3 regions of the Streptomyces sp. R11 genome follow, and region 1 is predicted to be linked to each of the others. Evidence: predicted binding sites of a transcription regulator. Region 1 holds the regulator's gene; each other region holds the start of a gene.
What was found. Region 1 encodes HspR, which represses chaperone genes until heat shock. Its sites were predicted from a motif close to TTGAGNNNNNNNNNCTCAA; they were not measured.
Positions count from the first base shown of each region.

Region 1 (9,929 bases):
AACACCACGATCCCGACCAAGCGGTCCGAGATCTTCACGACGGCCGAGGACAACCAGCCGTCCGTGCAGATCCAGGTCTACCAGGGCGAGCGCGAGATCGCGGCGTACAACAAGAAGCTCGGCATGTTCGAGCTGACCGGTCTGCCGCCGGCCCCGCGCGGTGTCCCGCAGATCGAGGTCGCCTTCGACATCGACGCCAACGGCATCATGCACGTGACCGCGAAGGACCTCGGCACGGGCAAGGAGCAGAAGATGACCGTCACCGGTGGCTCCTCGCTGCCGAAGGACGAGGTCAACCGGATGCGCGAAGAGGCCGAGAAGTACGCGGAGGAGGACCACGCCCGCCGCGAGGCCGCCGAGTCCCGCAACCAGGGCGAGCAGCTCGTCTACCAGACGGAGAAGTTCCTCAAGGACAACGAGGACAAGGTCCCCGGCGAGGTCAAGACCGAGGTCGAGGCCGCCGTCGAGGAGCTGAAGACCGCGCTCAAGGGCGAGGACACCGCCGAGATCCGCACCGCCACCGAGAAGGTCGCCGCGGTCTCGCAGAAGGTCGGCCAGGCCATGTACGCCGACGCCCAGGCCGCGCAGGGCGCTGCCGGCGGTCCGGAGGGCGCTGCCCCGGGCGGCAAGGCCGCTGACGACGACGTCGTCGACGCCGAGATCGTGGACGACGAGCGCAAGGACGGTGCCGCGTAATGACGGAGGAGACCCCGGGCTTCGAGGAGAAGCCCGACGTCCCCTCCGGCGCGACCCCTGACGACGCCGAGTCGAAGGCCGCCCCTCAGGAAGGGGCGGCCCCGGCCGGGGACGGAGCAGCAGACCCGGGCCTGGTGGCCCAGCTGGACCAGGTGCGTACGGCGCTCGGTGAGCGCACGGCGGACCTCCAGCGGCTCCAGGCCGAGTACCAGAACTACCGCCGCCGCGTGGAGCGGGACCGGATCACGGTCAAGGAGATCGCCATCGCGAACCTCCTGACCGAACTCCTGCCCGTGATCGACGACATCGGCCGCGCGCGTGAACACGGCGAACTCGTCGGCGGATTCAAGTCCGTCGCGGAGTCGCTGGAGACCGTCGCGGCGAAGATGGGACTGCAGGCGTTCGGCAAGGAGGGCGAGCCCTTCGACCCGACGATCCACGAGGCGCTGATGCACTCCTACGCGCCGGACGTCACCGAGACGACCTGCGTGGCGATCCTGCAGCCCGGGTATCGCATCGGCGAGCGCACCATCCGCCCCGCGCGGGTGGCCGTCGCCGAGCCCCAGCCGGGCGCGCAGACCGTCAAGGAGGAGTCTGCCGAGGCGGCCGACGACAAGGAGAGCGGTGGCCCGGACGAGGGCTGACGTTGAACTGACGAGGGACTACGGGAAGGGGGCACGTCGAGGATGAGCACCAAGGACTTCATCGAGAAGGACTTCTACAAGGTCCTCGGCGTCCCCAAGGACGCCACCGAGGCCGAGATCAAGAAGGCGTACCGGAAGCTCGCCCGCGAGAACCACCCGGACGCCAACAAGGGCAACGCCAAGGCGGAGGAGCGTTTCAAGGAGATCTCCGAGGCGAACGACGTCCTCGGCGACCCCAAGAAGCGCAAGGAGTACGACGAGGCTCGCGCCCTGTTCGGCAACGGCGGCTTCCGCCCGGGACCGGGCGGCGCGGGCGGTTCCTTCAACTTCGACCTGGGCGACCTCTTCGGAGGCGGCGCCCAGGGCGGCGGCCAAGGAGGAGCCGGCGGCTTCGGCGGCGGACTCGGCGACGTCTTCGGGGGCCTGTTCAACCGCGGCGGCACGGGTACGACCCGTACCCAGCCCCGGCGCGGCCAGGACATCGACACCGAGGTCAACCTCAGCTTCACCGAGGCGATCGAAGGTGCGACGGTCCCGCTGCGGATGTCCTCGCAGTCACCGTGCAAGGCCTGCGCGGGCACCGGCGACAAGAACGGCACGCCGCGGGTGTGCCCTACCTGCGTCGGTACCGGCCAGGTGGCGCGGGGCTCGGGCGGCGGCTTCTCCCTCACCGACCCGTGCCCGGACTGCAAGGGGCGCGGCCTGATCGCCGAGCATCCCTGCATGGACTGCAAGGGCAGCGGCAGGGCGAAGTCCTCGCGCACCATGCAGGTCCGCATCCCCGCCGGGGTGTCGGACGGCCAGCGCATCCGCCTGCGCGGCAAGGGCGCACCCGGCGAGCGCGGCGGCCCCTCCGGCGACCTGTACGTCACCGTGCACGTCGACGCGCACCCGGTGTTCGGCCGCAAGGAGGACAACCTCACGGTGACCGTCCCCGTGACCTTCACGGAGGCGGCCCTCGGCGGCGAGGTCAGGGTTCCCACCCTGGGCGGACCGCCGGTCACCCTGAAACTGCCGCCCGGCACGCCCAACGGCCGCACCATGCGGGCGCGGGGCAAGGGCGCGGTCCGCAAGGACGGCACCCGCGGCGACCTTCTGGTCACCGTCGAAGTGAGTGTTCCGAAGGACCTGACGGGGAAGGCTCGTGACGCGCTCGAGGCGTATCGCGAGGCGACCGCGGATGAGGACCCGCGGGCGGAGCTGTTCCAGGCCGCGAAGGGAGCATGAGTCAGATGGACGGTCGTCGACGCAACCCGTATGAACTGACCGAGGAGACCCCGGTCTACGTCATCTCGGTGGCGGCCCAGCTGTCCGGCCTGCACCCGCAGACCCTGCGCCAGTACGACCGCCTGGGCCTGGTGTCTCCGGACCGCACCGCGGGCCGGGGGCGCCGTTACTCGGCCCGTGACATCGAACTGCTGCGCACCGTCCAGCAGTTGTCGCAGGACGAGGGCATCAACCTCGCCGGCATCAAGCGCATCATCGAACTGGAGAACCAGGTCGCCGCGCTCCAGTCCCGGGTGGCCGAACTCCAGGCCGCCGTCGAAGGAGCCGCGGCGGCGATGCAGCAGCGCGAGGCTGCGGTGCACGCGTCGTACCGCCGCGATCTGGTGCCGTACCAGGAGGTGCAGCAGACCAGCGCGTTGGTGGTGTGGCGGCCGAAGAAGGCCAAGGACTAGCGACACGCAGCGGAAAGGGGCCCGGAGAACTCTCCGGGCCCCTTTCCCATGCCACCACCGCGTCAGGGAATCAGATCCCCGATCGCGTCCACGACCAGCATCCACATCGGCTGTGCCCCCGTGCCGAATCCCGCTGCGAGGGCGTAGCCCACGCTCACGTCCATGGCCTCCGGGGCCGCGTCCGCGCGCCACTCGGCCGAGACCTCGCCGTTGCCCTGGGAGGTGAACTCGCCGAGGCGCCGCCCGTCGCGCAGGAGGCGGCTGTCCGGCACGGAGTCGGGCAGCAGCCGCCAGACATGGCCGGCGTGCCGGACGTCGACCGCGTACGAACGCCGTGTCAGCCGCCCCTTCGCCGGGCGCACGTCCGCCTGCGTGCCGTCCACGGTGAGCGTGAGCCGGTCGCCGGCCCGGGTGCCGACGGGGATGTGCTCCTCGGCCTCGATGCCGGCGGACCGGGTCAGCACGATCCGCGGTACCGCCGCGCCCTCGACGACGACTTCGCCGAGCTCGGTGTCCAGACGGACGGTCAACGTGCCGAACCGGCTGTCCTCGACGAGGGTCTCGGTGATGACGGTCATGCGGGTGATCTTCGCAGCTCGGGTCGGTCGGTCAGGTGGCGGGTGCGGTCACCGTCCAGTCGCCCGCGGGGGTGGACTCGATGCCGTCGGCCTGCACACCCGTGACCCAGTTAGAACGACGTGGTGCCGCGCCGCGCGCCCGTGTCGAAGTACGTGAAGGCGCCGGCCGGGAGCTCGGCGAGCTTCCCGTACGCGGCGGAGGCGGGGTTCCAGCGATAGACGCGAAAGCTCTCCGCCGGGTCGGCGGACTCCTCCTCGCCCGCGCCGAGGCCGGACCACACGAGCTGGTTGCCCTCGTCGCCCTCGGCACCCGAAGCCGTCAGATGCAACGGCGAGCCGTCGGGCGTCGGCACGCTCGGCGTCATGTCGAGCTCCGTCGCGCGCACGGCCTCGACCAGATCGTCGCTCCACTTGATGGCGGAGTTCCCCTCGTCGTCCACGGCGTCGACGAAGAAGCAGACCTCGTCGCCGTCCGGGCGCGTGGTGTACGCGCAGGAGGTCTCGGAGGGGGAGACGTAGTCCACCAGGCTGCCGTGGCAGACCTGTTCGCCCTCGTCGCCCGCGTCCCACTCGACCAGCAGCCCGCCCGTGCCCCCGGCCGGATTGGAGACGGTCGTCGACACGTTCTTCCACAGGTCGATCTTGCGGGAGCCGTCGATGTAGACCCGGATGCCGTCCAGGCCGGAGGCCGAGAGGGAGAAGGGGCCACCGGAGCCGAAGCGCGACCGTCGCCGCGGCTGCGGCGGTCGTGCGTCTGGCTGGGTTCATTCGATCCTCTGGTCGAGTGCGGGACGACAGGTGGGCGTCGTCCTGAACAGGACTCGTGGCGAATGGGGTTGGTTGTACGGATCTTGGAAGCGTGTTCGATCAAAGGATCGGTGGAGGGGGTGTAACGGGTGATGCGATATGTTTCGCCATGTCTTTACATGGTCAGCGGAGCGTGGTGTTGCGCACTCGTTAAGTGATTCCGCTTGACGGTGGGGGCGGTCGACGCGTTGGCTTTTCAGTCATCTGGGCGCAATGGCGCGCCCGTGTCCCGAAGGCACCAGAAGTGAGCTCCTCTATGCGTCCCTTGCGCCCCCTGCGCCGTACTGCCACCGCCGTGGCCGCCGCGTCCACGATGACCCTCTCGCTGGCAGCGTGTGGGGCACTGGGCGTCACCGGGGACAGCAGTGAGGCGAGCCCGACCAAGGGCGACGACGTCACCGTGGGGCTGCTGCTGCCGGAGACGGCGAACACGCGCTACGACAAGTTCGACTACCCCATCATCAAGAACAAGGTCGCGGAGCTCACCGACAAGCAGGGCCAGGTCGACTACCGCAACGCGGACGCGGACGCCGAGAAGCAGGCGAACCAGCTCCAGCAGATGATCAACGACCAGGTCGACGTGATCCTTCTGGACGCCGTGGACGCCCACGCGATAGCCGACGGCGTGCAGAAGGCCAAGGACGCCGGCATCCCGGTCATCGCCTACGACCGCCTGGCCGAGGGACCGATCGACGCGTACGTCTCCTTCGACAACGAGCTGGTCGGCGAGGTGCAGGGCCGCTCCCTCATGGAGGCCATGGGCCCGAACGTCGACTCGTCCGACAAGATCGTCATGATGAACGGGTCGCCCACCGACCCGAACGCCAAGCAGTTCAAGGCGGGCGCCCTTTCCGAGCTCAACGGCTCGGTGGACATCGCCAAGAGGTACGACACCAAGGACTGGAAGCCGGAGAACGCCCAGGCCAACATGACCGAGGCGATCAAGGCCATCGGCGCGAACAACATCAAGGGCGTCTACTCCGCCAACGACGGCATGGCCGGCGGCATCATCAAGGCCCTGCAGGCCGAGGGCGTGACCGACCTGCCGCCGATCACCGGACAGGACGCCGAACTGGACGCCGTCCAGCGGATCCTGAGCGGCCAGCAGTACATGAGCGTGTACAAGTCGTACCCGCAGGAGGCCGAGAGCGCCGCGGAGATGGCCGTGGCCAAGGTTCAGGGCAAGGACATCCAGTTCGACTCCCTCACCCAGGACCAGGTCGACAGCCCGACCGCCAAGGACATCCCGGCCCTGCTGGTCCCGGTGGTCGCCCTGACCAAGAACAACATCAAGCAGACCGTCCTCGCCGACGGGATCTACGAGCTGTCGGAGATCTGCACGGGCGAGTACAAGTCCGCGTGTGCGGGGGCCGGGCTCACCAAGTAGGGCGCAGGCACGGTTCAGCGGACAGGGTCCGCCGGTCTTCCGGCGGGCCCTGTCTCGTTCTCCGGTGCGTGGTGCCGTCGCCGACGGTGAAGGGTCTGCTTTGCGAGTGCGTTCGACGGGCCGCCCCGGTCTGCCGAGGGCGTCGTCCAACTGTTCCGGCCCGTCGGGCGGTAGAGCTCGACGCCGGGGCGGCCCGGTTCCTCGGTGAGGGGTGCCGGATCAGGTCGCCGACGCAGGCGTGGAGGAGCTTGTCGTCGGCGATGCCGCTCCCGACGCGTTCGCGAGTGTGACGTGGCCCGCCTTGGCCGCGCTGAGGCTGCCGGGGCATCCGATCGCCGAGCCGGGGCGCCCAGGGCGCGACGCCGTGCTCGAAGGCAGACGGCACCCCCTGTCGGTCATCGCCCGGGCCGCCCGGCCCGCCGGCGCGCTTTGCAGCGCACAGCGCAAAGGCCGGGATTACACCCCCAGCTTGTTGCAACTCGACGGACGGAGGCCGGGAAAAACCGGGGTGTACCGGTGGTTTACGGCGTCCGTCCCGGCGGGAGCCGTGTTGCGGAGCACGGCCGGTCCGCGCATAGTTGCGCTGCGGAAGCGCGAGCGAACCGTAGGCCCGACGGGCCGAGCACGGTGGGCCTGTCGACCAGGGCCACGCCCGGCCCGGGTGTCCCGGCAGAGGTCGACACCGCGCTCCGGAGGTGAGCGAGCCGGCGAAAGGCAAGAACCGGGGGTGGATGGGGCGATGGCCGGGCACGGGACCGAGGAGCATCCCCACGGTGCCGACCGACTGTGCGACGCGGGGGATCGCGTGTACTCCCGGGCCGTACGGCGCGGCCGCGTGCCGCGCCGGGACGCGGAGCCGGTGCCCTGCCTGCTGGACCTGGCGCTGCTGCATCCCGACCCCGACGACATGGACTGGCTGGTGCCGACCGCCCCGCAGGAGGTCATGACACGGCTGCTGCGCGGGGTGTACGACGAGGTCAGCGCGAGCCAGCGGCGGGTGGGCTCGGCGGTGGCGGCGTTCGAGTGGTACGCCGGGCTCGGGCCGCAGCTGCCCCAGGCGTCCGGCGTCGAGGGCACGGCGATCCGGGTCCTGGACGGTGACTCGCGCATCCAGGGCGCGCTGGACGAGGCGACGCAGGCGTGCACCAGCCAGGTGCTGACCGTGCAGCCCGGCGGCATCCGTCCCGAGCACGAGCTGACGGAGGGGCTGCACCGGGCGATGGAGCTGCGGGGGCGCGGCGTGCGGATGCGCGACCTGTACACGCACGTGGCGCGGCACGGTCAGGGCCTGCTGAACTACCTTGAACTGATGGGCGATTCGGTGGAGGCCCGCACGCTGGACGAGGTGATCGACCGGCTGATCCTCTTCGACCGCACGGTGGCCTTCGTCCCGGCGAACGCCGACCGCACGATGGCACTGGAACTGCGGCATCCGGCGCTGGTGAACTACCTGGTCACGGTCTTCGAGCGGCTGTGGCGCCTCGCGATCCCGCTGACCGCGCCCCTGCCCGACACCGGCATCGAGGGCATTTCCCACCGCGAACAGTCCATCGCGGCGCTGCTCGCCGAGGGTCACCAGGACGCGGTGATCGCGGAGCGGCTGGGGATAAGCGTACGGACGTGCCGTGCGCACATCGCGCGCCTGTCGGAAACGCTGGGCGCGGCGAGTCGTACACAACTCGGCGTCCGTATCGCCCAGGTGGGCCTGGACCGCTCGCGGGCGTCGTCGTCGGGAGCCGCGGTGATCAGCGTGGCCGGGGTTCCCCGGGTGCCCGGGCTACCCGGTCAGGAGTCCCCGACCGGCCGGTGAGACAGCCGGGTTGAGCCCGAACCGGCTGAGCCCGAACCGATTCCTCACGGTACCCCGTCGCTCAGTTCTCGTTGTCGAGGATTCCGGACTGTGCGATGAGGAAGCCGAGTTGAGCACGGCTCCCACTGCCCAGCGCGGTGGCCAGCTTGGCGATGTGGGCCCGGCAGGTGCGCACGTTCATGCCCAGCCGGCGGGCGATCGCCTCGTCGACGTGTCCCTCCACGAGGAGCTTGGCGATGGAGTGCTGGATCTCCGTGATGCCGTCCGGCGCGGTCTCGTAGGGCGCGTGCTCGGTCAGCGGAACCGCGCGGCTCCACATGAACTCGAAGACCTTGATCAGGTAGCGGATGAGTCCGGGCTGGCGCAGCTCCAGGGCCACCTGCTGGTCGTCGCGGGTGGGGATGAAGGCGACCGACTCGTCGCAGATGATGAGGCGCTCGACCAGCTCGTCGATGGTGCGGTACTCCACCTTGCCGTCCGAGAGCTGCGCGACGTAGGCCAGCTTCCCCGGGTTGTAGCGCACCGTGTGCTGGTAGAGGGTCCTTATGCGCACGCCGCGTTCGATCAGCGGCCGGTCCCGCTCCAGGCCCTGCAACAAGCTGCTCTCCGAGATGCGGTTGCTCGGCTGGACCGTGAGCATTTCGGTCTGGCACTGGGCCGTGGCCAGGTTGAGGGCGGCGTTGATCCGCTCCCCGCCCTCCAGCACAGTGATGGAGTGCGTGCCCCCCGTCACCTGAGCGCTGAGGTCCATGAATGGCTGGAGTGCGTCGGCCAGCTCGACGGACAGCCGCCTGCGGTCGGAAATCTCCCGCTCGATGGGATTGAGCCGCTGAGCCAGAGCGACCGACGCCGGAACGGGACGCAGCCAGTTCGGGTCGTCCGCATCCGGATAGAGCAGAGCGAACTCCATCAGACAGGGGACGGACTCCACGTCGGTGCGTGCGATACGTCCCGTGCGCAGCGCGTTCGCATAGAGTCGGCCACCTTCCGCGCACATCTCGGTCATCGCATGGGGATGTATCGCTTTAGTCTGATTCGTCACCAAATCTCCACCCCCCAGGGTCCTGAACATGCAGGAACATGATGCACCGATCGTGTGGCCATGAAGTGCCCGAATGAGCCATCGTCTTACTCGACGGGGGAAGAGGGGACCTTCAAGTGAGGACGAAGCCGACTATGCGGAACAGAATGCTTCGCTCGATTCTTGTCGCCGCCTTCTCCACCGTTGTGGCCTTCGGAGTCCTGAGTGGCCTCTCGGAAGCGAAGAGCGACTCGCGAGCGGACAGTAGCTGGCCCACCCAGTCCCAGACTGTCACGATCGCCAAGGACAGTTCGTGGCCGGCCAACGCCGTGGCGAGCAGCGGCGAGCAGGAGTCGGCATGACCACCCCACCCGACGACCGCTCCTTCCGCCGAGAAATGGCCACCGCCTACCGCTCCGGCTGGCACTTCATCGACCTGGTCACCGCGATCCCCCACTCCGGTGACTCGTTGATGGTGACCGTCTTCGGGGAGCCGGTGGTCGTCACGCGGGACGAGGACGAGGACGTGCGGGCTTACCGCTGTCTGCGGCGGCCTCGGGGGGCGCCGCAACCCGTCAGGTGTGCCATCCGGTACGGAATGATCTTCGTCAATCTCGATCAGCGCGACCACCGCCTGGTGGAACCGGAGGCCCCGGCCCCAAGGACCATCTCAGCCACCCCCCGCAGTGCCTGACGCGATTCCCCCGTCGTAACAGATCGCTCAGGTGCTTCCCCCCGCAGCGGCGTCACCGTGACCTGAACACGGTGACGCCGCTGCAGTTTCCGGGGGACATTCACCCGTATCCCCCTGTTCCGGCGGTGGCCGAAACCGGTCACCCGGTATCCAGCCATCTGGAACCCGGACTCCGGGAGCCCGCCTCAGGGCTCACCCGGGTTCACCCCTGTCCCATCGCCCGCGTCAGTTCGATCTCGATCACCACGCGGTCGGGATTCGGCCGCGGCATGCGCCCGTACCGCTCCGCGTACCGGCGTACCGCCTCCGCGACCCGGTCGGGATCGTTCCGGACGTGCGCCAGGCCCTCCAGCGTTGCCCACCGCCGTCCGTCCACCTGGCAGACCGCGACCCGGGCGCCGTCCGGGCCGGCGGCCCGTACATGGCCCACCTTCGCGCTGGACTTGTTCGTGATCACCCGAGCAAGCCGCGCCTCAGGGTCGTATGTCACTCCGACGGGTACGACATGCGGGGTGAGGTCCGGGCGCAGAGTCGTCAGAGTGCACAGGTGTCTCTCCTGCCAGAAGGTGAGGTACGGCGCGTCCGGCGCGCCGGGATCCTGGGGGTATGCGGC
Region 1 covers NZ_CP163432.1:4,924,223-4,934,151, forward strand. The annotation lists gene dnaK (molecular chaperone DnaK) at 1-696, shown strand, start outside; gene grpE (nucleotide exchange factor GrpE) at 696-1,340, shown strand; gene dnaJ (molecular chaperone DnaJ) at 1,383-2,567, shown strand; gene AB5J55_RS22835 (heat shock protein transcriptional repressor HspR) at 2,573-3,019, shown strand; gene AB5J55_RS22840 (hypothetical protein) at 3,082-3,597, opposite strand; gene AB5J55_RS22845 (hypothetical protein) at 3,708-4,220, opposite strand; gene AB5J55_RS22850 (sugar ABC transporter substrate-binding protein) at 4,661-5,791, shown strand; gene AB5J55_RS22855 (LuxR C-terminal-related transcriptional regulator) at 6,531-7,601, shown strand; gene AB5J55_RS22860 (helix-turn-helix transcriptional regulator) at 7,663-8,607, opposite strand; gene AB5J55_RS22865 (hypothetical protein) at 8,981-9,316, shown strand; gene AB5J55_RS22870 (pyridoxamine 5'-phosphate oxidase family protein) at 9,519-9,929, opposite strand, start outside.

Region 2 (9,929 bases), 1.2 Mb from region 1:
CCGCCCAGACGGAAGGCGTGGACGTCTCCAGCCACCAGGGCGACGTCGCCTGGCCGACCCTGTGGAACAGCGGGGTCAAGTGGGCCTACGTGAAGGCCACCGAGGGGACCTACTACACCAACCCCTACTTCGCCCAGCAGTACAACGGCTCCTACGACGTCGGCATGATCCGCGGCGCCTACCACTTCGCCACCCCGGACACCACCAATGGCGCAACCCAGGCCAACTACTTCGTCGACCACGGCGGCGGCTGGTCCCGCGACGGCAGGACCCTGCCGGGCGCCCTCGACATCGAGTGGAACCCGTACGGCGACGCCTGTTACGGCAAGACCCCGGCCGCGATCGTCACCTGGATCCGCGACTTCGTGACCCAGTACAAGGCCCGCACCGGCCGTGACCCAGTCATCTACACGGCCACCAGCTGGTGGAAGCAGTGCACCGGCAACCACAGCGGCTTCGCCTCCGCCAATCCGCTGTGGATCGCGCGGTACGCCGCCGCCGTGGGCGAACTCCCGGCCGGCTGGAGCTACTACACGATGTGGCAGTACACGTCCTCCGGGCCGACCGTCGGCGACCACAACAGATTCAACGGAGCGTTGGACCGCCTCCAGGCTCTGGCGAACGGCTGAGCCAACCCACGCCCACATCCGCACCCGGCCACGGCGAAGGCCCGGGCCTCCCTCACGAGAACCCGGGCCTTGCCCATCCGGTCGCGTCCGTCACGCCGCGATCGGAACCTCCGGCGCCGCGCCGTTGGTGGCCGGCGACAGCGCCAGTTCCAGGACCTGGCGGACGTCGGTCACGGCGTGGACGTCGAGCTTGTCCAGCACCTCGGCCGGGACGTCGTCCAGGTCGGGCTCGTTGCGCTTGGGGATGATCACCGTGGTGACCCCGGCGCGGTGTGCCGCCAGCAGCTTCTGCTTCACGCCGCCGACGGGCAGCACCCGGCCCGTCAGCGAGACCTCACCCGTCATCGCCACGTCCGTGCGGACCAGCCGGCCGGACAGGAGCGATGCCAGCGCCGTCGTCATCGTGATGCCGGCGCTCGGGCCGTCCTTGGGGACCGCGCCCGCCGGGAAGTGGATGTGCACCCCCCGGTCCTTGAGGTCGGCGACCGGGAGCTCCAGTTCCGCGCCGCGCGAGCGGAGGAAGGACAGGGCGATCTGCGCGCTCTCCTTCATCACGTCACCCAGCTGGCCGGTCAGCGTCAGACCCGCCGCGCCCGTCTCCGGGTCGGCCAGCGACGCCTCGACGAAGAGGACGTCACCGCCCGCGCCCGTCACCGCCAGCCCGGTCGCCACGCCCGGCACGGCCGTACGGCGCTCCGCCGGGTCCTGGGCGGACTCGGGCACGTGGTGCGGCCGGCCGATCAGGCCGCGCAGGTCGCCGTCCTCGACGGTGAACGGCAGCTCACGCTCGCCCAGTTCGTGCTGTGCCGCCACCTTGCGCAGCAGCCTCGCGATGGACCGCTCCAGGTTGCGGACACCCGCCTCGCGCGTGTACTCGCCGGCGAGCTTGCGCAGGGCGCCCTCGTCGATGGCGACCTCGTCCTTGTTCAGACCCGCCCGCTCCAGCTGGCGCGGGAGCAGGTGGTCACGGGCGATGACGATCTTCTCGTCCTCGGTGTAGCCGTCGAGGCGGACCAGCTCCATACGGTCGAGCAGGGCCTCCGGGATGGCCTCCAGGACGTTGGCGGTGGCGAGGAAGACCACGTCCGACAGGTCCAGTTCCACTTCCAGGTAGTGGTCGCGGAAGGTGTGGTTCTGGGCCGGGTCCAGGACCTCGAGCAGGGCGGCCGCCGGGTCGCCCCGGAAGTCGGACCCCACCTTGTCGATCTCGTCCAGCAGCACCACCGGGTTCATCGACCCGGCCTCCTTGACGGCCCGCACGATCCGGCCGGGCAGCGCGCCGACGTACGTACGCCGGTGGCCGCGGATCTCCGCCTCGTCCCGTACGCCACCGAGGGCGACGCGGACGAACTTGCGGCCCATGGCGTGCGCTACGGACTCGCCGAGCGAGGTCTTGCCGACACCGGGCGGGCCGACCAGCGCCAGCACGGCACCGCCACGCCGCCCGCCGACGACACCGAGGCCGCGGTCGGTACGGCGCTTGCGCACCGCGAGGTACTCGGTGATGCGTTCCTTCACGTCCTCCAGACCGGCGTGCTCGGCGTCGAGAATCGCCTTGGCCCCCTGGATGTCGTACGCGTCCTCGGTCCGCTCGTTCCACGGCAGTTCGAGCACGGTGTCGAGCCAGGTCCGGATCCACGACCCCTCGGGCGACTGGTCGGAGGACCGCTCCAGCTTGTCGACCTCCTTGAGCGCGGCCTCGCGGACGTTCTCGGGGAGGTCGGCGGCCTCGACACGGGCGCGGTAGTCGTCGGACTCCTCGCCGTCCTGCTCGCCGTTGATTTCACGCAGTTCCTTGCGTACGGCCTCCAGCTGACGCCGCAGCAGGAACTCGCGCTGCTGCTTGTCGACGCCCTCCTGGACGTCCTTGGCGATGGTCTCGGCGACGTCCTGCTCGGCGAGGTGGTCGCGCAGCTGCTGGGTGGCGAGCTTGAGGCGGGCGACCGGGTCGGCGATCTCCAGGAGCGCCACCTTCTGCTCGGTGCTCAGGAAGGGCGAGTAACCGGAGTTGTCGGCGAGGGCGGAGACGTCGTCGATGGCCTGGACGCGGTCGACGACCTGCCAGGCGCCGCGCTTGCGCAGCCAGGCGGTGGCGAGGGCCTTGTACTCCTTCACCAGGTCGGCGACCTGTCCGGGCAGCGGCTCGGGCACGCTCTCGTCGAGGCGGGTCCCCTCGACCCACAATGCCGCACCCGGTCCGGTCGTCCCGGCGCCGATCTTCACTCGGCCGCGGCCGCGGATCAGGGCGCCCGGGTCGCCGTCGGCCAGCCGGCCGACCTGCTCGACGGTGCCGAGCACACCGGTGCTCGCGTACGTCCCGTCGATGCGTGGCACCAGCAGCACCCGTGGCTTTCCTGGCTGCGACCTCGCGGCGGCCTGAGCGGCCTCCACCGCGGCGCGCACGTCGGCGTCGTTCAGGTCCAGCGGGACCACCATTCCGGGCAGCACCACCTCGTCGTCGAGCGGCAGCACGGGCAGGGTGAGCGGTGTGGACGTCGAAGCCATGATCTCCCCTTCGGCAGTCAAGTTGAGTTATGCCGACTCAATGCACGGGGCGCTTCGAATGTTCCCCGGCCTCCGTTCGCTGTGAGCGATCACTTGCGCCGCAAGCCATGACCTCGACTTCTGTCAATCAACGGTGCCCGGGTCCTGATCCTTCCCGCACCGTCTCCGACCCCCCGGCGGCCTGCGCGCGGTCGGCATGCACGGCGCCGAGCCGGACCGGCTCATCGCGCGGCAGCGCGACTTGGACTGGTGGGTCGTGACCGGCCTTCCGCACCGGTACCGAGTGCGCGAGCCTGGTGGCGGGCCGGGATGTCTACCGCGCGCCGGTCGCCACCCGCGCGTGTGGCCGCCCGGGGCCGGCTGAGTCCGCCTGGCGCCACCCGCGCACGACGGGCCACATCGCGATCCCGATGGCCAGGGCGAGCAGATGCCCCCAATTGGTGAGCGGATCGGTGAGATTGACGAGGTCCTGGATCAGCATCCCGCCGAACAGCGCCGGCACCGGCCACCGCAGCCACGGCCGAAGCAGCCCGCTCAGCGCGCCGATGCTCGTGGCGACGCCGAAGCTGACCCCGTAGTCGAGGCGGTGCAGCGAGCTGTCGGGAAGGTGGCCGAGCAGCACGGCGAGCCCCACCGGGACCTCGGTCGCGAGGGTGGCCAGGACATGCCCGGTCAGGAAGACGACGGCCGAGCGCATGCCGCCGATCCGTCGCTCCAGCGCGGTGAGCACCACCAGGAAGGCAAGCGTGTACGGCGTCACGAATCCGCCCGCGATCCACAGCGCGCTGGCGAGCAGCACCGTCACTGGCGTGCCCACGAGGTGCGCCACGTCGGTGCTGGAGCCCTGGTGCAGGGAGTGGACGAGGGCGGGGTCGGCGTATCTGGCGACGAGCGAGGTGACGGCCAGGACGGCGGCGTAGGCGAGGGTGAACGGCGTGCCGGTGGGGGTGGGGAGCAGACGCCAGGGGCGGCCGAGGCGGGACAGGGGCGCGGAGGCATCACCGGGGCTCGGCGCGGTCGTCGCCGTCGCGCCCAGGCGCCCGCGCTGCCGCGGCATCCCGTCCAGCAGCTCGGCCACTTCGGGCAGACCCGCCTCGCCGGGCACGGGAGCCGGGCCCGGCACGCCCCCAGCCGCAGTCCGTTCCAAGGTGAGGCACCCCTTCCGCTTCCCCCACCCTTCGTCCGCGACCCACCCATGTCTGTGACCGGCGCCACAAGAAGACCGATTCTCAGCTACCTCTCAACAAGCCCCCAGCCCCGTTCCCCCCATCGAGGGACCCTCGGCCCACTCACCCCCGAGGAGAAACTTTCAGCACCCACCACGCGGGCCTGCCAGGATGGCCCGATGCCCACTTCGTACGACATCCCCGAAGTCCTGGACCGTCGCGAAGGCCCGCACGGTGAGGTCGTGCTGCGGCGACACGGTGAGCTGCTCCAGATCATCGCGAACGGCTGCTTCCTGATGGACACCTCCGACGGCCGCTCGGAACGGCTGCTCGTCGACGCGGCACTCGGAGCGCTGGACGGACGGCCGGAGCCTCACCTGCTGATCGGCGGGCTCGGAGTGGGGTTCTCGCTCGCACATGCCGCCGCCGATCCCCGTCCGGGGCGGATCACCGTCGTGGAGCGCGAGAGCGCGATTATCGGCTGGCATCTTGACGGACCCTTGTCGCACTTCTCCGCCCGCGCCCTGGCCGATCCGCGCACCGAGATTTTGGAAACGGATCTCGTGGCGCACGTACATGAGACTTCCGCCACGTATGACGCCCTCTGCCTCGACATCGACAACGGACCCGGCTGGACTGTCACCGAGGGCAATGACAGCCTCTACTCACCGGCCGGACTGGCAGGCTGCGCAGGGGCGTTGAGGCCCGGCGGGGTGCTCGCCGTATGGTCCGCACAGCCATCACCGGAATTCGAAGAAACCTTGCGTAATGCCGGATTCCAACAGGTGCGTACCGAAGAGATCCCCGTTGCCCGGGGCGTTCCGGACGTCGTACACCTCGCCGTACGACCTGGATAGCCGTGGCGCGGTGACTCCCCGTACTCTGCTCACCTGACGCGGATCATTCAAGCGTCAATCGCAAGCATGAGCAGGCATAGCCAGTTAGCGGGATCACCCCACGGATTCCGGAAAGCAACTTTGGGGCGGGCGATGGAGCAGACACACACCTCCCACAACGGCACGGCGGCGACCCCGGGCGCTCAGCGCCGGGTCCTCGTGGTCGAGGACGATCCGACCATCGTGGATGCCATCGCGGCCCGCCTGCGCGCCGAGGGTTTCCTCGTGCAGACCGCGGGCGACGGTCCGGCGGCGGTCGACACGGCCGAGGCGTGGCAGCCCGACCTGCTGATCCTCGACATCATGCTGCCGGGCTTCGACGGCCTGGAGGTATGCCGCCGGGTGCAGGCCCAGCGGCCGGTGCCGGTGCTGATGCTGACCGCGCGGGACGACGAGACCGACATGCTCGTCGGGCTCGGTGTCGGCGCCGACGACTACATGACCAAGCCGTTCTCGATGCGGGAGCTGGCGGCACGCGTGCATGTGCTGTTGCGCCGCGTCGAGCGGGCGGCGCTGGCCGCGACGACTCCGCGGTCGGGCATCCTGCGGCTCGGCGAGCTGGAGATCGACCACGCGCAGCGACGGGTGCGGGTGCGCAGTGAGGATGTTCACCTCACGCCCACCGAGTTCGACCTCCTGGTGTGCCTGGCGAACACCCCGCGCGCGGTGCTCTCCCGTGAGCAGCTGCTCGCCGAGGTGTGGGACTGGGCGGACGCCTCCGGCACCCGCACCGTCGACAGCCACATCAAGGCGCTGCGCCGGAAGATCGGCGCCGAACGGATCCGTACGGTGCACGGCGTGGGCTACGCCCTGGAGACGCCGACGCCATGAGCGACGGACCGGCCGCACGGAGAGGCCCCGGGGAGCCCTGGGGCGGCGTACGTCCGTTCTCGATCAAGACCAAGCTGGGCGCGCTGGTCATCATCGCGGTGCTGATCACCACCGGCCTGTCGATGATCGCGGTGCGCACGCAGACGGAGCTGCGCTTCATCACGGTCTTCTCGATGATCGCCACACTGCTCATTACGCAGTTCGTGGCCCATTCGCTCACCGCGCCGCTGGACGAGATGAACGCGGTGGCCCGGTCCATCTCGCACGGCGACTACACCCGCCGGGTGCGTGAGAACCGCCGCGACGAGCTGGGCGACCTGGCCGGGACGATCAACCTCATGGCCGACGAGCTGGAGGCCCAGGACCAGCAGCGCAAGGAGCTGGTGGCGAACGTCTCGCACGAGCTGCGCACCCCGATCGCGGGCCTGCGGGCCGTCCTGGAGAACGTGGTCGACGGCATCGCCGAGGCCGACCCCGAGACCATGCGCACCGCGCTGAAGCAGACCGAGCGGCTCGGCCGGCTCGTGGAGACCCTCCTGGACCTGTCCCGCCTGGACAACGGCGTCGTACCGCTGCGCATGCGGCGCTTCGAGGTGTGGCCGTACCTGTCCGGCGTGCTCAAGGAGGCCAACATGGTGTCCTCGGCGCGCGGGGGCATGGCGTCGGGCTCCGGCAGCCACACCCGTACGGACGTCCATCTGCACCTCGACGTCTCCCCGCCGGAGCTGACGGGGCACGCCGACCCCGAGCGCATCCACCAGGTCGTCGCCAACCTCATCGACAACGCGATCAAGCACAGCCCGCCGCACGGCCGCGTGACGGTCAAGGCGCGGCGCGGGGTGCCGCCGGAGTCGCTGGTGCTGGAGGTCCTGGACGAGGGGCCGGGAATTCCGAAGGCGGACTGGCACAAGGTCTTCGAGCGCTTCAACCGCGGCGCCGTCCGCCGGCCGCACGGGCCGGGCAGCGACGGAGGCACCGGTCTGGGTCTGGCGATCGCGCGCTGGGCCGTCGATCTGCACGGCGGCCGGATCGGGGTGGCCGAATCCGAGCGGGGTTGCCGGATTCTTGTCACACTTCCCGGGCAGCCTTCCGAACCAAGTTGACGTAAAGTTCGAAGCGGAGCATCAAGATCCACGTGCGTCCTGCCTGACGGACACGTGTGATCAGGTACGGACCTGCGCTTTCGGCGCGCCAGGTCGAGATCTCGTGGTCCCATCTGCGGTCATCCGAAGCGGAACCACGCTTGTTTCCCGCCATTTCCGGGCCCGAAACACGCTTTCCGATGTGACTTACACGACGATGACCTTGCTCAGCCTGACCTTCTCGGCCATGGAGGCGTAGCCTTTATTCCCGCTGTCCATCACCTTGTGAAGCGGAAGAGGGCGGTTGCCGCCGTGTCGCCACAGTCCCCCAGTAACTCGAGCATCTCGACCGACACCGACCAAGCGGGCAAGAACCCCGCGGCCGCGTTCGGGCCGAACGAGTGGCTCGTCGACGAGATCTATCAGCAGTACCTCCAGGACCCGAATTCCGTAGACCGTGCCTGGTGGGACTTCTTCGCCGACTACAAGCCGGGAGCGCCTGCCGCCTCGGCTCCGGCGGGTACCGCGGCCACGGGGGCCGCGGGAACCACCAGCACGGCTCCGGCGGCCCCCGCCGCCCCGGCTGCTCCGGCCGCTCCGTCGGTCCCCGCGCCGGCCCCTGCGGCCCCGAAGCCCGCTGCCGCCGCGCCCGCCGCTGCGGCCCCGGCTCCGGCTGCGTCGAAGCCCGCCGCGCCGGCCCCGGCCGCGAAGCCCGCTCAGCCGAAGAAGGCCGAGCCCGCCGCCGCTGCCGCCGACGGTCCCGAGTTCGTGACGCTGCGCGGCCCGTCCGCCGCCGTCGCGAAGAACATGAACGCCTCGCTGGAGCTGCCGACCGCCACCTCGGTCCGCGCGGTCCCGGTGAAGCTGCTGTTCGACAACCGCATCGTCATCAACAACCACCTGAAGCGCGCCCGGGGCGGGAAGATCTCCTTCACGCACCTGATCGGCTACGCGATGGTGCAGGCCATCAAGGCCATGCCGTCGATGAACTACGCGTTCGGCGAGAAGGACGGCAAGCCGACGCTGATCAAGCCGGCGCACGTCAACCTCGGTCTCGCCATCGACCTGGTCAAGCCGAACGGCGACCGCCAACTGGTCGTCGCGGCGATCAAGAAGGCCGAGACGCTGAACTTCTTCGAGTTCTGGCAGGCCTACGAGGACATCGTCCGCCGCGCCCGCGACGGCAAGCTGACGATGGACGACTTCTCCGGCGTCACGGTCTCCCTGACCAACCCGGGCGGCCTCGGCACGGTCCACTCCGTGCCGCGTCTGATGCCCGGCCAGTCCGTGATCATGGGCGTCGGCTCCATGGACTACCCGGCGGAGTTCCAGGGCACCTCCCAGGACACCCTGAACAAGCTCGGCATCTCGAAGGTCATGACGCTCACGTCGACCTACGACCACCGGGTCATCCAGGGCGCCGCCTCCGGCGAGTTCCTCCGTCAGGTCGCGAACCTCCTGCTCGGCGAGAACAACTTCTACGACGAGATCTTCGAGTCGCTGCGCATCCCCTACGAGCCGGTCCGCTGGCTCAAGGACATCGACGCCAGCCACGACGACGACGTCACGAAGGCCGCCCGCGTCTTCGAGCTGATCCACTCCTACCGGGTCCGCGGCCACGTCATGGCCGACACCGACCCGCTGGAGTACCAGCAGCGCAAGCACCCCGACCTGGACATCACCGAGCACGGCCTCACGCTCTGGGACCTGGAGCGCGAGTTCGCGGTCGGCGGCTTCTCCGGCAAGTCCCTGATGAAGCTGCGCGACATCCTCGGCGTGCTGCGCGACTCGTACTGCCGCACCACCGGCATCGAGTTCATGCACATCCAGGACCCCAAGCAGCGCAAGTGGATCCAGGACCGCATCGAGCGCCCGCACACCAAGCCGGAGCGCGAGGAGCAGCTGCGCATCCTGCGCCGGCTGAACGCGGCGGAGGCCTTCGAGACCTTCCTGCAGACGAAGTACGTCGGCCAGAAGCGCTTCAGCCTGGAGGGCGGCGAGTCCGTCATCCCGCTGCTGGACGCGGTCCTCGACTCGGCCGCCGAGTCGCGCCTGGACGAGGTCGTCATCGGCATGGCCCACCGCGGCCGGCTGAACGTGCTCGCGAACATCGTCGGCAAGTCGTACGCGCAGATCTTCCGCGAGTTCGAGGGCAACCTCGACCCGAAGTCGATGCACGGCTCCGGCGACGTGAAGTACCACCTGGGCGCCGAGGGCACCTTCACGGGCCTGGACGGCGAGCAGATCAAGGTCTCGCTCACCGCCAACCCCTCCCATCTGGAGGCGGTCGACCCGGTCCTGGAGGGCGTCGCGCGCGCCAAGCAGGACATCATCAACAAGGGCGGCACGGACTTCACGGTCCTGCCCGTCGCCCTGCACGGTGACGCGGCCTTCGCGGGCCAGGGCGTCGTGGCCGAGACCCTCAACATGTCGCAGCTGCGCGGTTACCGCACCGGCGGCACGGTCCACATCGTCATCAACAACCAGGTCGGCTTCACTGCGGCGCCCGAGTCCTCGCGCTCCTCCATGTACTCGACCGACGTGGCCCGGATGATCGAGGCCCCGATCTTCCACGTCAACGGCGACGACCCCGAGGCGGTCGTCCGCGTTGCCCGCCTGGCCTTCGAGTTCCGCCAGGCGTTCAACAAGGACGTCGTGATCGACCTCATCTGCTACCGCCGCCGCGGTCACAACGAGTCGGACAACCCGGCCTTCACCCAGCCTCTGATGTACGACCTGATCGACAAGAAGCGCTCGGTGCGCAAGCTCTACACCGAGTCCCTCATCGGTCGCGGCGACATCACCCTGGAAGAGGCCGAG
Region 2 covers NZ_CP163432.1:6,144,231-6,154,159, reverse strand. The annotation lists gene AB5J55_RS28570 (lysozyme) at 1-629, shown strand, start outside; gene lon (endopeptidase La) at 720-3,134, opposite strand; gene AB5J55_RS28560 (rhomboid-like protein) at 3,448-4,281, opposite strand; gene AB5J55_RS28555 (spermidine synthase) at 4,480-5,157, shown strand; gene AB5J55_RS28550 (response regulator transcription factor) at 5,290-6,027, shown strand; gene AB5J55_RS28545 (sensor histidine kinase) at 6,024-7,130, shown strand; gene AB5J55_RS28540 (multifunctional oxoglutarate decarboxylase/oxoglutarate dehydrogenase thiamine pyrophosphate-binding subunit/dihydrolipoyllysine-residue succinyltransferase subunit) at 7,422-9,929, shown strand, end outside.
Region 2: lon (endopeptidase La) is a predicted target of HspR. The motif match lies at 3,157-3,175, and genes of this name have one in related genera.

Region 3 (9,929 bases), 2.7 Mb from region 1:
GCGTATCTGATGATGTGGGGCTCGAACGTCCCGGTGACCCGGACGCCCGACGCGCACTGGATGGCGGAGGCCCGCTACCGGGGCCAGAAGGTCGTGGTGGTCGCACCCGACTACGCCGACAACGCCAAGTTCGCCGACGAGTGGCTCCACCCGCACCCCGGCACGGACGGCGCGCTGGCCCTCGCCATGGGGCACGTCGTCCTCAAGGAGTTCTTCGTCGACCGCGAGGCACCGTTCTTCGCGGACTACGCACGGCAGTTCACCGACCTGCCCTTCCTGGTCACACTGGAGGAGCGGGGCGGCGCCTACGTCCCGGCGAAGTTCCTGCGCGCCTCGGACCTCGGCCAGGAGGGCGCGAGCGCGGAGTGGAAGACGGTCGTGCTGGACGCCGCCACGGGTCGTGCGGTCGCCCCGAACGGCTCCCTCGGCTTCCGCTGGTCCGAGTCGGGAATGGGCAAGTGGAATCTCGAACTCGGCGACATAAGACCGCAGTTGAGCCTGTACGGCAGTGAGGTCGCCGCGGGTGTCGAGGTGCTGCTGCCACGCTTCGACACCGAGGGCGGGGCGCATGGGCAGGGGCGCGGGGACGTCGTCAGGCGTGGTGTCCCGGCGACGAAGCTCGGCGGCGCGAAGGGGCCGCTGGTCACGACGGTCTTCGATCTGCTGCTGGCGCAGTACGGAGTGGCGCGGGAGGGGTTGCCCGGCCGTTGGCCCGTGTCGTACCACGACCGTGACGCGCCCGGCACCCCCGCCTGGCAGGAGGCGCACACCTCCGTCCCGGCCGCCAAGTGCATACGCATCGCGAGGGAGTTCGCGCGGACCGCCGAGCGGTCGAAGGGCCGCTGCATGATCCTGATGGGCGCCGGCAGCAACCACTGGTTCCACTCCGAGACGATCTACCGCGCCTTCCTCGCCCTGCTCCAGCTCACCGGCTGCCAGGGCCGCAACGGCGGCGGCTGGGCGCACTACGTGGGCCAGGAGAAGTGCCGTCCGGTGACCGGCTGGGCGACGCTCGCCTCGGCCTCGGACTGGTCGCGACCGCCGCGTCAGATGATCGGCACGGCGTACTGGTTCCTCAACACCGACCAGTGGCGCTACGACCGGTTCACGGCCGACGTGCTCGCCTCGCCGCTCGGCACGGGCCGGTTCCGGGGGATGACGGGCGCGGACTGTCTCGCGCTGTCGGCGCGGACGGGGTGGATGCCGTCGTATCCGACCTTCGACCGCAATCCGCTGGAGCTCGGCGAGGTGTTCGGCGACCCGGTGTCGCGCGTGGTGGCCGAACTGCGCGCCAGGACACTGAAGTTCGCCTGCGAGGACCCGGACGCGCCGGAGAACTGGCCGCGGGTGCTCACGCTGTGGCGGGCCAACCTGCTGGGCTCGTCGGCGAAGGGCGCCGAGTACTTCACCCGGCACCTGCTCGGCACGCACTCGTCCCTGCAGGCGGAGGAGGCTCCCGAGGACGTACGGCCGCGGGAGGTGACCTGGCACGACGAGGCGCCCGAGGGCAAGCTCGACCTGCTGCTGTCGCTGGACTTCCGGCAGACGTCGTCCACCCTGCTGTCGGACGTGGTCCTGCCCGCCGCGACCTGGTACGAGAAGCACGACCTGTCCAGCACGGACATGCATCCCTTTGTGCACTCCTTCACCCCCGCCGTGGACCCGCCGTGGCAGGCCCGCACCGACTTCGACGCGTTCAAGGCACTGGCGGAGCGGCTGAGTGAGCTGGCCGTCGGCCACCTGGGGGTGCGCAAGGACCTGGTGGCGACCCCGCTCCAGCACGACACCCCGGGCGAGATGGCCCAGCCGGGCGGGGTCGTCCTGGACTGGAGGCGCGGGGAGTGCGATCCGGTGCCGGGGAAGACGATGCCGAACCTCACCGTCGTGGAGCGGGACTACACGGCGATCGGCGCCAAGTTCGCCGCGCTCGGACCGCTGGCGGAGCAGCTCGGCCTGCCCGCCAAGGGCATCACGCTGAGGCCCGACGAGGAGGTCGAGGACCTCCGGCACCTGAACGGCCAGACACTCGGCGGCCGGCCCTTGCTCGATACGGCCGTGAAGGCGGCGAACACCATCCTCGCCCTGTCCGGCACCACCAACGGCCGCCTCGCCACCCAGGGCTTCCGCACGCTTGAGGCCCGCACCGGCCAGGAGATGGCGCACCTGGCGGCGGAGCACGAGGGCAAGCGGGTCACGTACGCGGACACCCAGGCGGCGCCCGTGCCGGTGATCACCTCACCGGAGTGGTCGGGCAGCGAGTCGGGCGGGCGGCGCTACACCGCCTTCACCCTCAACACCGAGCACCTCAAGCCCTGGCACACCCTCACCGGCCGCCAGCACTTCTTCCTCGACCACGACTGGATCCACGAGCTGGGCGAGGCGCTTCCCGTCTACCGGCCGCCGCTGGACATGAACAAGCTGTTCGGCGAACCGCGCCTGGGGCCGGACGGGCAGAAGGAGGTGACGGTCTGCTATCTCACCCCGCACAACAAGTGGTCCATCCACTCCGAGTACCAGGACAACCTGTTCATGCTGGCGCTCTCCCGGGGCGGCCAGAACATCTGGATGTCCCCGCAGGACGCGGACGCGATCGGCGTCGTCGACAACGACTGGGTGGAGGCGGCCAACCGCAACGGCGTGGTCGTCGCCCGGGCCGTCGTCTCGCACCGGATGCCGCCCGGCACCGTCTACATGCACCACGCGCAGGAACGCACCATCGGCGTCCCGAAGACGGAGGCCAGCGGCAGGCGCGGCGGTATCCACAACTCGCTCACCCGGCTGATCCTCAAGCCGTCCCATCTCGTCGGCGGGTACGCCCAGTTGTCCTGGGCGTTCAACTACCTGGGCCCGACGGGCAATCAGCGCGACGAGGTGACGGTGATCCGCCGCCGCAGCCAGGAGGTCGAGTACTGATGCGTCCGATGGCCCAGATCGCGATGGTGATGAACCTCGACAAGTGCATCGGCTGCCATACCTGCTCGGTCACCTGCAAGCAGGCGTGGACCAACCGTAGGGGCATGGAGTACGTCTGGTTCAACAACGTCGAGACCCGCCCCGGCCAGGGCTACCCCCGCCGCTACGAGGACCAGGAGCGGTGGCGCGGTGGCTGGGAACTGAACCGGCGCGGGGCCCTGAAGCTGAAGGCGGGCGGCCGCTTCCGCAAGCTCGCCGGGATCTTCTCCAACCCCGAACTCCCGGGGATCAAGGACTACTACGAGCCCTGGACGTACGACTACAAGAACCTCACCGACGCCCCGCTCGGCGACGACTACCCGGTCGCCCGGCCCACCTCGCAGCTCGACGGCAAACCGATGAAGATCGAGTGGTCGTCGAACTGGGACGACAACCTCGCCGGCGCCCCCGCCTACGGTGACTTCGACCCGATGGTGGAGAGCGCGCGCACGCAGGCCTCGGACAAGGTGCGCTTCGAGTTCGAGCAGACCTTCATGTTCTATCTGCCGCGCATCTGCGAGCACTGCCTCAACCCGTCCTGCGTCGCGTCGTGCCCGTCGGGGGCGATGTACAAGCGGGCGGAGGACGGCATCGTCCTCGTCGACCAGGACCGGTGCCGTGGCTGGCGGATGTGCGTGACGGGATGCCCGTACAAGAAGGTGTACTTCAACCACGCCACGGGCAAGGCCGAGAAGTGCACGATGTGCTACCCGCGGATCGAGGTCGGTCTGCCGACGGTCTGCTCGGAGACGTGCGTGGGCCGGCTGCGCTATCTCGGGGTCGTGCTGTACGACGCCGACAGGGTGAGCGCCGCGGCGTCGGTGCGCAGCGAACGGGACCTGTACGAGGCGCAGTTGGGTGTCTTCCTCGACCCCGAGGACGCCGGGGTCCGGCACGCGTGCGACGCGGCGGGGATCCCGTACGACTGGGTGGAGGCGGCGCGCCGCTCCCCCGTGCACGCGCTGATCAGCAAGTACCGGGTGGCGCTGCCGCTGCATCCGGAGTACCGGACGATGCCCATGGTCTGGTACATCCCGCCGCTCTCCCCGGTGGTGGACGTGCTGACGGAGACCGGGCACGACGGTGAGGACGCGGGGAACCTGTTCGGCGCGATCGACAGCCTGCGCATTCCGCTGGAGTACCTGGCGGAGATGTTCACGGCCGGCGCCATCGGCCCGGTCCGGTCCTCGCTGGAGAAGCTCGCCGCGATGCGCTCCCACATGCGGGCGATCAACCTCGGTGAGGAGCCGGATCCCTCGGTGTCGGCCGCCGTCGGTATGGAGGCGCACGAGATCGAGGAGATGTACCGCCTGCTGGCGATCGCCAAGTACGAGGACCGGTACGTGATTCCGGCGGCCGCCGTCGCCGACGCCCGGCACCTGGAGGAGTCGGCGCTGCCGCAGGGCTGCAGCCTCGACTACGACGGCGGTCCCGGGATGGGCGGGGACGGCCCCTTCGGCCAGGACCCGGGCCGCAAGCTGCTGCCGCTGGTGTCGGTGGAGAACTTCCACGCCCTGCGCAAACGGCAGACGGCGGACCGCGCGGCCGACCTGCCCCCCACAGCCCCCATGGCCCAATCAGCCGACACAGCCGAGACCGAGGAGGCCTGATGCCGTCCTTCGAGGTGCTGTACCAGGCGGCCGCACTCTGCCTGACCTACCCCGACGACGACTTCCGCGCCCGCCTGCCGCTGCTGCGCGAGGCGGCCCCGCAGCTACGGGAGTTCACCGACCACGCGGCCCTCACGCCCCCGCAGGAACTGGCCGCCCACTACGTCCAGGTCTTCGACTTCAAGAACCGCCACAGCCTGTACCTGAGCTGGTGGCGCGACGGCGACACGCGGCGGCGCGGCATGTCACTGCTGCGCTTCAAGGACGTCTACCGCGCCCACGGCCTGGAGTTCACCGGCGAGGAACTGCCCGACTTCCTCCCCGCAGTACTGGAGTTCGCGGCCCGCACCGGCGAGACCGACCTCCTGCTGGAACACCGGGACTGCCTGGAGGAGCTCCGCGCCCGGCTCACCGACTTCGGCACACCGTACGCGTCCGTCCTGGACGCCGTGTGCGCCACACTGCCGACCGCGCAACCGGGGGCACGCCCATGACCACACTCCTGTGGGGCGTCCTGCCCTACGTCGTCATCGCCCTGCTCGTCGCCGGCCTGGTCTGGCGCCACCGCTACGACCGCTTCGGCTGGACCACACGCTCGTCCCAGATCTACGAGTCGAGGCTCCTGAACATCGCCTCGCCCGCCTTCCACTACGGCATCCTGTTCGTGCTGGTCGGCCATCTGGTGGGCCTGTTCGTCCCGGAGTCCTGGACGGACGCGCTCGGCGTCAGCGAGCGGACGTACCACCTGTTCTCCCTCTACGGCGGCACGGCGGCGGGGGTGCTGACGCTCGCCGGGATCGCCCTGCTGATCTACCGCCGCCGCACGAAGGCACCCGTGTTCCGGGCGACCACGGCCAACGACAAACTCATGTACGTCGTGCTGGCGGCGGCGATCGTGATGGGCATGGTCGCCAAGCTGTCCCACTCCTCCGGCGACGGCTACAACTACCGCGCGTCCATCGCCCCGTGGGCCCGCAGTCTCTTCACTCTCCAACCGGACCTCGACCGGATGGCGGGCGTGCCGGTGCTGTACGAGGTGCACGCGGTGATCGGCATGGTGCTCATCGCGCTGGTGCCGTACACCCGGCTGGTCCACATGTTCAGTGCGCCGGTGCAGTACCTGTTCCGGCCGTATGTGGTGTACCGCAGCCGGGACCCCAGGCAGTTGGGGCCCCGGCCGGAGCGGCGGGGCTGGGAGAAGACGGGGTCCTGAGCGGCCCCTAGGCCGCGCCGCCCTTCTGGTCCTTCTCGTCGTCCACGATCTCCGCGTCCACCACACCGTCGTCGTCCTGCGGTGCGCTCTGCTCGGCGCCCGTGCCGGTGGAGGTGTCGCTCGGCGCCTGCTGGGACTGGGCGTACATCGCCTGGCCCATCTGCTGGCTGACCGAGGCGAGTTTCTCGATGCCGGTGCGCAGGGCGTTCGTCTCGGCGTTCTGCTCCAGCTGCTGCTTCAGGTCCGTGATCGCAGACTCGACCTCGGACCTGGTGTCCGCCGGGATCTTGTCCTCGTTGTCGCGGATGAACTTCTCGGTCTGGTAGACGAGTTGTTCGGCCTGGTTGCGGGTCTCGGCGTCGTCGCGGCGCTTGCGGTCCTCCTCGGCGTACTGCTCGGCCTCCCGCATCATGCGGTCGATGTCGTCCTTCGGGAGGGCCGAGCCGCCCGTCACCGTCATCTTCTGCTCACGGCCGGTCGCCAGGTCCTTCGCGGAGACGTGCATGATCCCGTTGGCGTCGATGTCGAAGGCGACCTCGATCTGCGGGACGCCGCGCGGGGCCGGCGGCAGGCCGGTGAGGTCGAAGACGCCGAGCTTCTTGTTGTACGCCGCGATCTCACGTTCGCCCTGGTAGACCTGGATGCCGACGGAGGGCTGGTTGTCGGTGGCCGTGGTGAAGATCTCCGAACGCCGGGTGGGGATCGTCGTGTTGCGTTCGATGAGCTTCGTCATGATGCCGCCCTTGGTCTCGATGCCGAGGGACAGCGGGGTGACGTCGAGCAGCAGGACGTCCTTGACGTCGCCGCGGATGACACCCGCCTGGAGGGCGGCGCCGACGGCCACGACCTCGTCGGGGTTGACGCCCTTGTGCGGGTCCTTGCCGGTGAGTTCCTTCACGAGGTCGGTGACGGCGGGCATCCGGGTGGAGCCGCCGACGAGGATGACGTGGTCGACCGCCGAGAGCTTGATGCCGGCGTCCTTGACCGCCTGGTGGAAGGGGGTCTTGCAGCGGTCGAGGAGGTCCGCGGTGAGCTCCTGGAACTGGGCGCGGGTCAGCTTCTCGTCGAGGTGGAGCGGCCCTTCGGCGGAGGCCGTGATGTAGGGCAGGTTGATCGTCGTCTCGGTGGAGCTGGACAGCTCGATCTTGGCCTTCTCGGCGCCCTCGCGCAGCCGCTGCAGCGCCATCTTGTCGTTGCCGAGGTCGATGCCGTACTGCCCCTTGAACTTCTTCACCAGGTACTCGACGACCCGCTGGTCCCAGTCGTCGCCGCCCAGGTGGGTGTCGCCGTTGGTGGCCTTGACCTCGATCACGCCGTCGCCGATCTCCAGCAGCGAGACGTCGAAGGTGCCGCCGCCGAGGTCGAAGACCAGCACGGTCTGCTCCTCGCCCCGGTCGAGGCCGTAGGCGAGGGCGGCGGCCGTGGGCTCGTTGATGATCCTGAGCACCTTCAGGCCGGCGATCTCGCCGGCCTCCTTCGTGGCCTGCCGCTGGGCGTCGTCGAAGTATGCGGGAACGGTGATCACCGCGTCGGTGACGTCCTCGCCGAGATACGACTCGGCGTCCCGCTTCAGTTTCTGCAGCACCCGGGCCGACAGCTCCTGGGCCCGGTAGCGGGAGCCGTCGATGTCGCCCTGGTCCGGGAAGCGCCAGTTCGCGTCGCCCATGTGCCGCTTCATGGAGCGGGCGGTGCGCTCGACGTTCGTCACCGCCTGCCGTTTGGCCACCTCACCGACGAGTACCTCGCCGTTCTTGGCGAAGGCCACGACCGACGGTGTGGTCCTGGCCCCCTCCGCATTGGCGACGACAGTGGGTTCGCCGCCCTCCAGGACGGCGACCACCGAGTTCGTGGTCCCGAGATCGATCCCGACCGCGCGTGCCATCGCTGTCCCCTTCCGCCAGGGCACCCCTTGAACTCCAGCACAAAACTTGAGCGGGTTCTTGTCAATGGGACGGGTGACCGCGGGGACGCCCACCAAACGGGGACTGAGCGCTCGCTCAGGGTTCGGGGGCCGGCCCGAAGGGCCGCCCCCCGAGGGGCGCGGGGCTGCATCGATATGCGACTCCGCCGCGTGGGCGCGACAAGCCACGACGGCGCCGCAGCCGCCACCCGGCCCTTCCCGGCACCCCTGTAGGCGACCCGCTAGGCCAACTTCGCCGACAACGTGATCGTCGTCCCCGTCAGCGCCTGACTGACCGGACAGTTCTTCTTGGCGTCCTCCGCGGCAGCGACAAACGCATCGTCGTCGAGACCGGGAACCGTCCCCTCCACGGTGAGGTGAATCCCGGTGATCCCCTCACCCGGCTGGAAGTTCACGTCGGCCGAGGTGACGAGCTTGGTGGGCGGGGTGCCGGCACCCGCGAGGGCGTGCGACAGCGCCATGGAGAAGCAGCTGGAGTGCGCGGCGGCGATCAGCTCCTCGGGGCTGGTCTTGCCGTTCGCGTCCTGGGAGCGCGAGGCCCACGTGACCGGCTGGGCGGCGATGGCACCAGAAGAGTCGAAGTTGACGACACCGTTGCCCTCGAGCAGGTTGCCTTCCCAGACGGTGTGTGCGGAGCGCGTGGTAGCCACGGATCTTCCTTTCGCGTGGGGGCCCGTTTCCTGGGCCCGTGCCCCCATCCGATCACACTCCGGCTCACTGCACCCGGAAGACCGGCCCACGCGGGGTGAACGGCAGACGACGGCCCTGCGGGAGCAGGTACGCGTGCTCGCGCCGCACCCGCAGCACGTCGCACCAGCCGTCCGTGATGACCAGGACGGGCGCGCCGGGCGGGAAGTCGTCGGCGCGCTGGAGGAGGTCGATCCCGGGCTGCAGGACCGTACCGCCACGGCCGTGCACCCGGACCCGCCCCGCGATCTCCGTCACCGGCACGTAGCCGGCGTCGTGCGGTGCCACGTCGCAGAACACCACCCGTGCGGCCGGTACGTCCCGGGCGGCGGCATAGGAGGCGATGGCGCCGAGCGCCTTGCCGAGGAGCACGCTGCCCATCGAGCCGGAGGTGTCCAGGACGACGCCGAAGGTGCAGCGGGCGACCTCCTCGGGCGGGAAGTAGCGCCCCGCGCGCGGGATGTCGGGCGTCGACGACTGGCGGCGCGAGGGACGGGCGTACGTCCGCACCGGCTCCGGACGGGGCACGAACTCGTCGAACCAGCGGGCCAGTCGGGCGTCCCAGGGCAGCGGCGGATGGCTGAGCGCGCGGATCTCCTGGACCAGGCCGCCGGGCAGGAAGCCGCGTTCCTGCTGCTGGTGCAGGTCGAGCCCGTGGGAGAGTCCGCGGCGGTAGAACTCGTCGAGGTCGCAGTAGTCGCCGGGGGCGCCGAGCGGGCCGCCCAGCACATCGCCGACACCCTTGCCGCGCAGGGTGGCAAGGCGGCGCATCCGGCGCAGGTCACCGACGATGCGGTCGTACACCTCCTCGGCGGACAGGCCGCTGAACTGCGCGTCGTACAGCAGCCCTTGGGGCATCTCGCCGACCTGCATCTCGCGCAGCCAGCCGTTGATGACGTAGTCGCAGGCGACGTTGAACAGGTACGGGTCACGGGTGCCGCAGCGGTCGCCGTGGCGCAGGGCGGCGTGCAGCATCTCGTGGGCCAGGATGAACCGCCACTCCTCGTCCTCGAACGTCCGCAGCGGGTTGATGTAGATCTCGCCGGCCTCGGCGTTGACGGCGGCGACGGCGATGCCGTGCGCGCGGGCGAGTTCGGCGTCGGCGACCAGCTTGATGCCGGCCGCGATGCCGCCGAGCAGCGGGTAGGAGGTGATGAACCACTCCAGTGCCCACTGCCACGGCCGCTTCTTGACCGGTTCGCCGAGCATGGATTCGCGGCGGCCGCCCGCCAGGTCCATCGCGGTGGAGACGGTGCGGGTCAGCGCGGTCGCGAAGGCCAGCTGGTGGTCCGGGGGCGACCCGAACCAGCCCATCCACTCCATGAGCACCTGGTCGGCCTCGGAGCCCGCCGTGCCGCAGCGCTCGTACGCGGCCGGGATGCCGTCCCGCCGCCAGCGTGCGGCGAGCTGCTCCTCGTCGCCGTCCGGGTAGGTCAGGGGCAGGTGGTCCGGGGCCTTGCCGACCGGGAAGCTGAGCAGGAAGCGGTTGACGACGACGCAGCGGGCGGCGAGGCCGGCGCGGTCGGGCTGCACCGGCCTGCCCTTC
Region 3 covers NZ_CP163432.1:7,577,023-7,586,951, reverse strand. The annotation lists gene AB5J55_RS34970 (nitrate reductase subunit alpha) at 1-2,913, shown strand, start outside; gene narH (nitrate reductase subunit beta) at 2,913-4,562, shown strand; gene narJ (nitrate reductase molybdenum cofactor assembly chaperone) at 4,562-5,056, shown strand; gene narI (respiratory nitrate reductase subunit gamma) at 5,053-5,775, shown strand; gene dnaK (molecular chaperone DnaK) at 5,783-7,657, opposite strand; gene AB5J55_RS34945 (OsmC family protein) at 7,918-8,346, opposite strand; gene AB5J55_RS34940 (hypothetical protein) at 8,411-9,929, opposite strand, start outside.
Region 3: dnaK (molecular chaperone DnaK) is a predicted target of HspR. The motif match lies at 7,704-7,722, and genes of this name have one in related genera.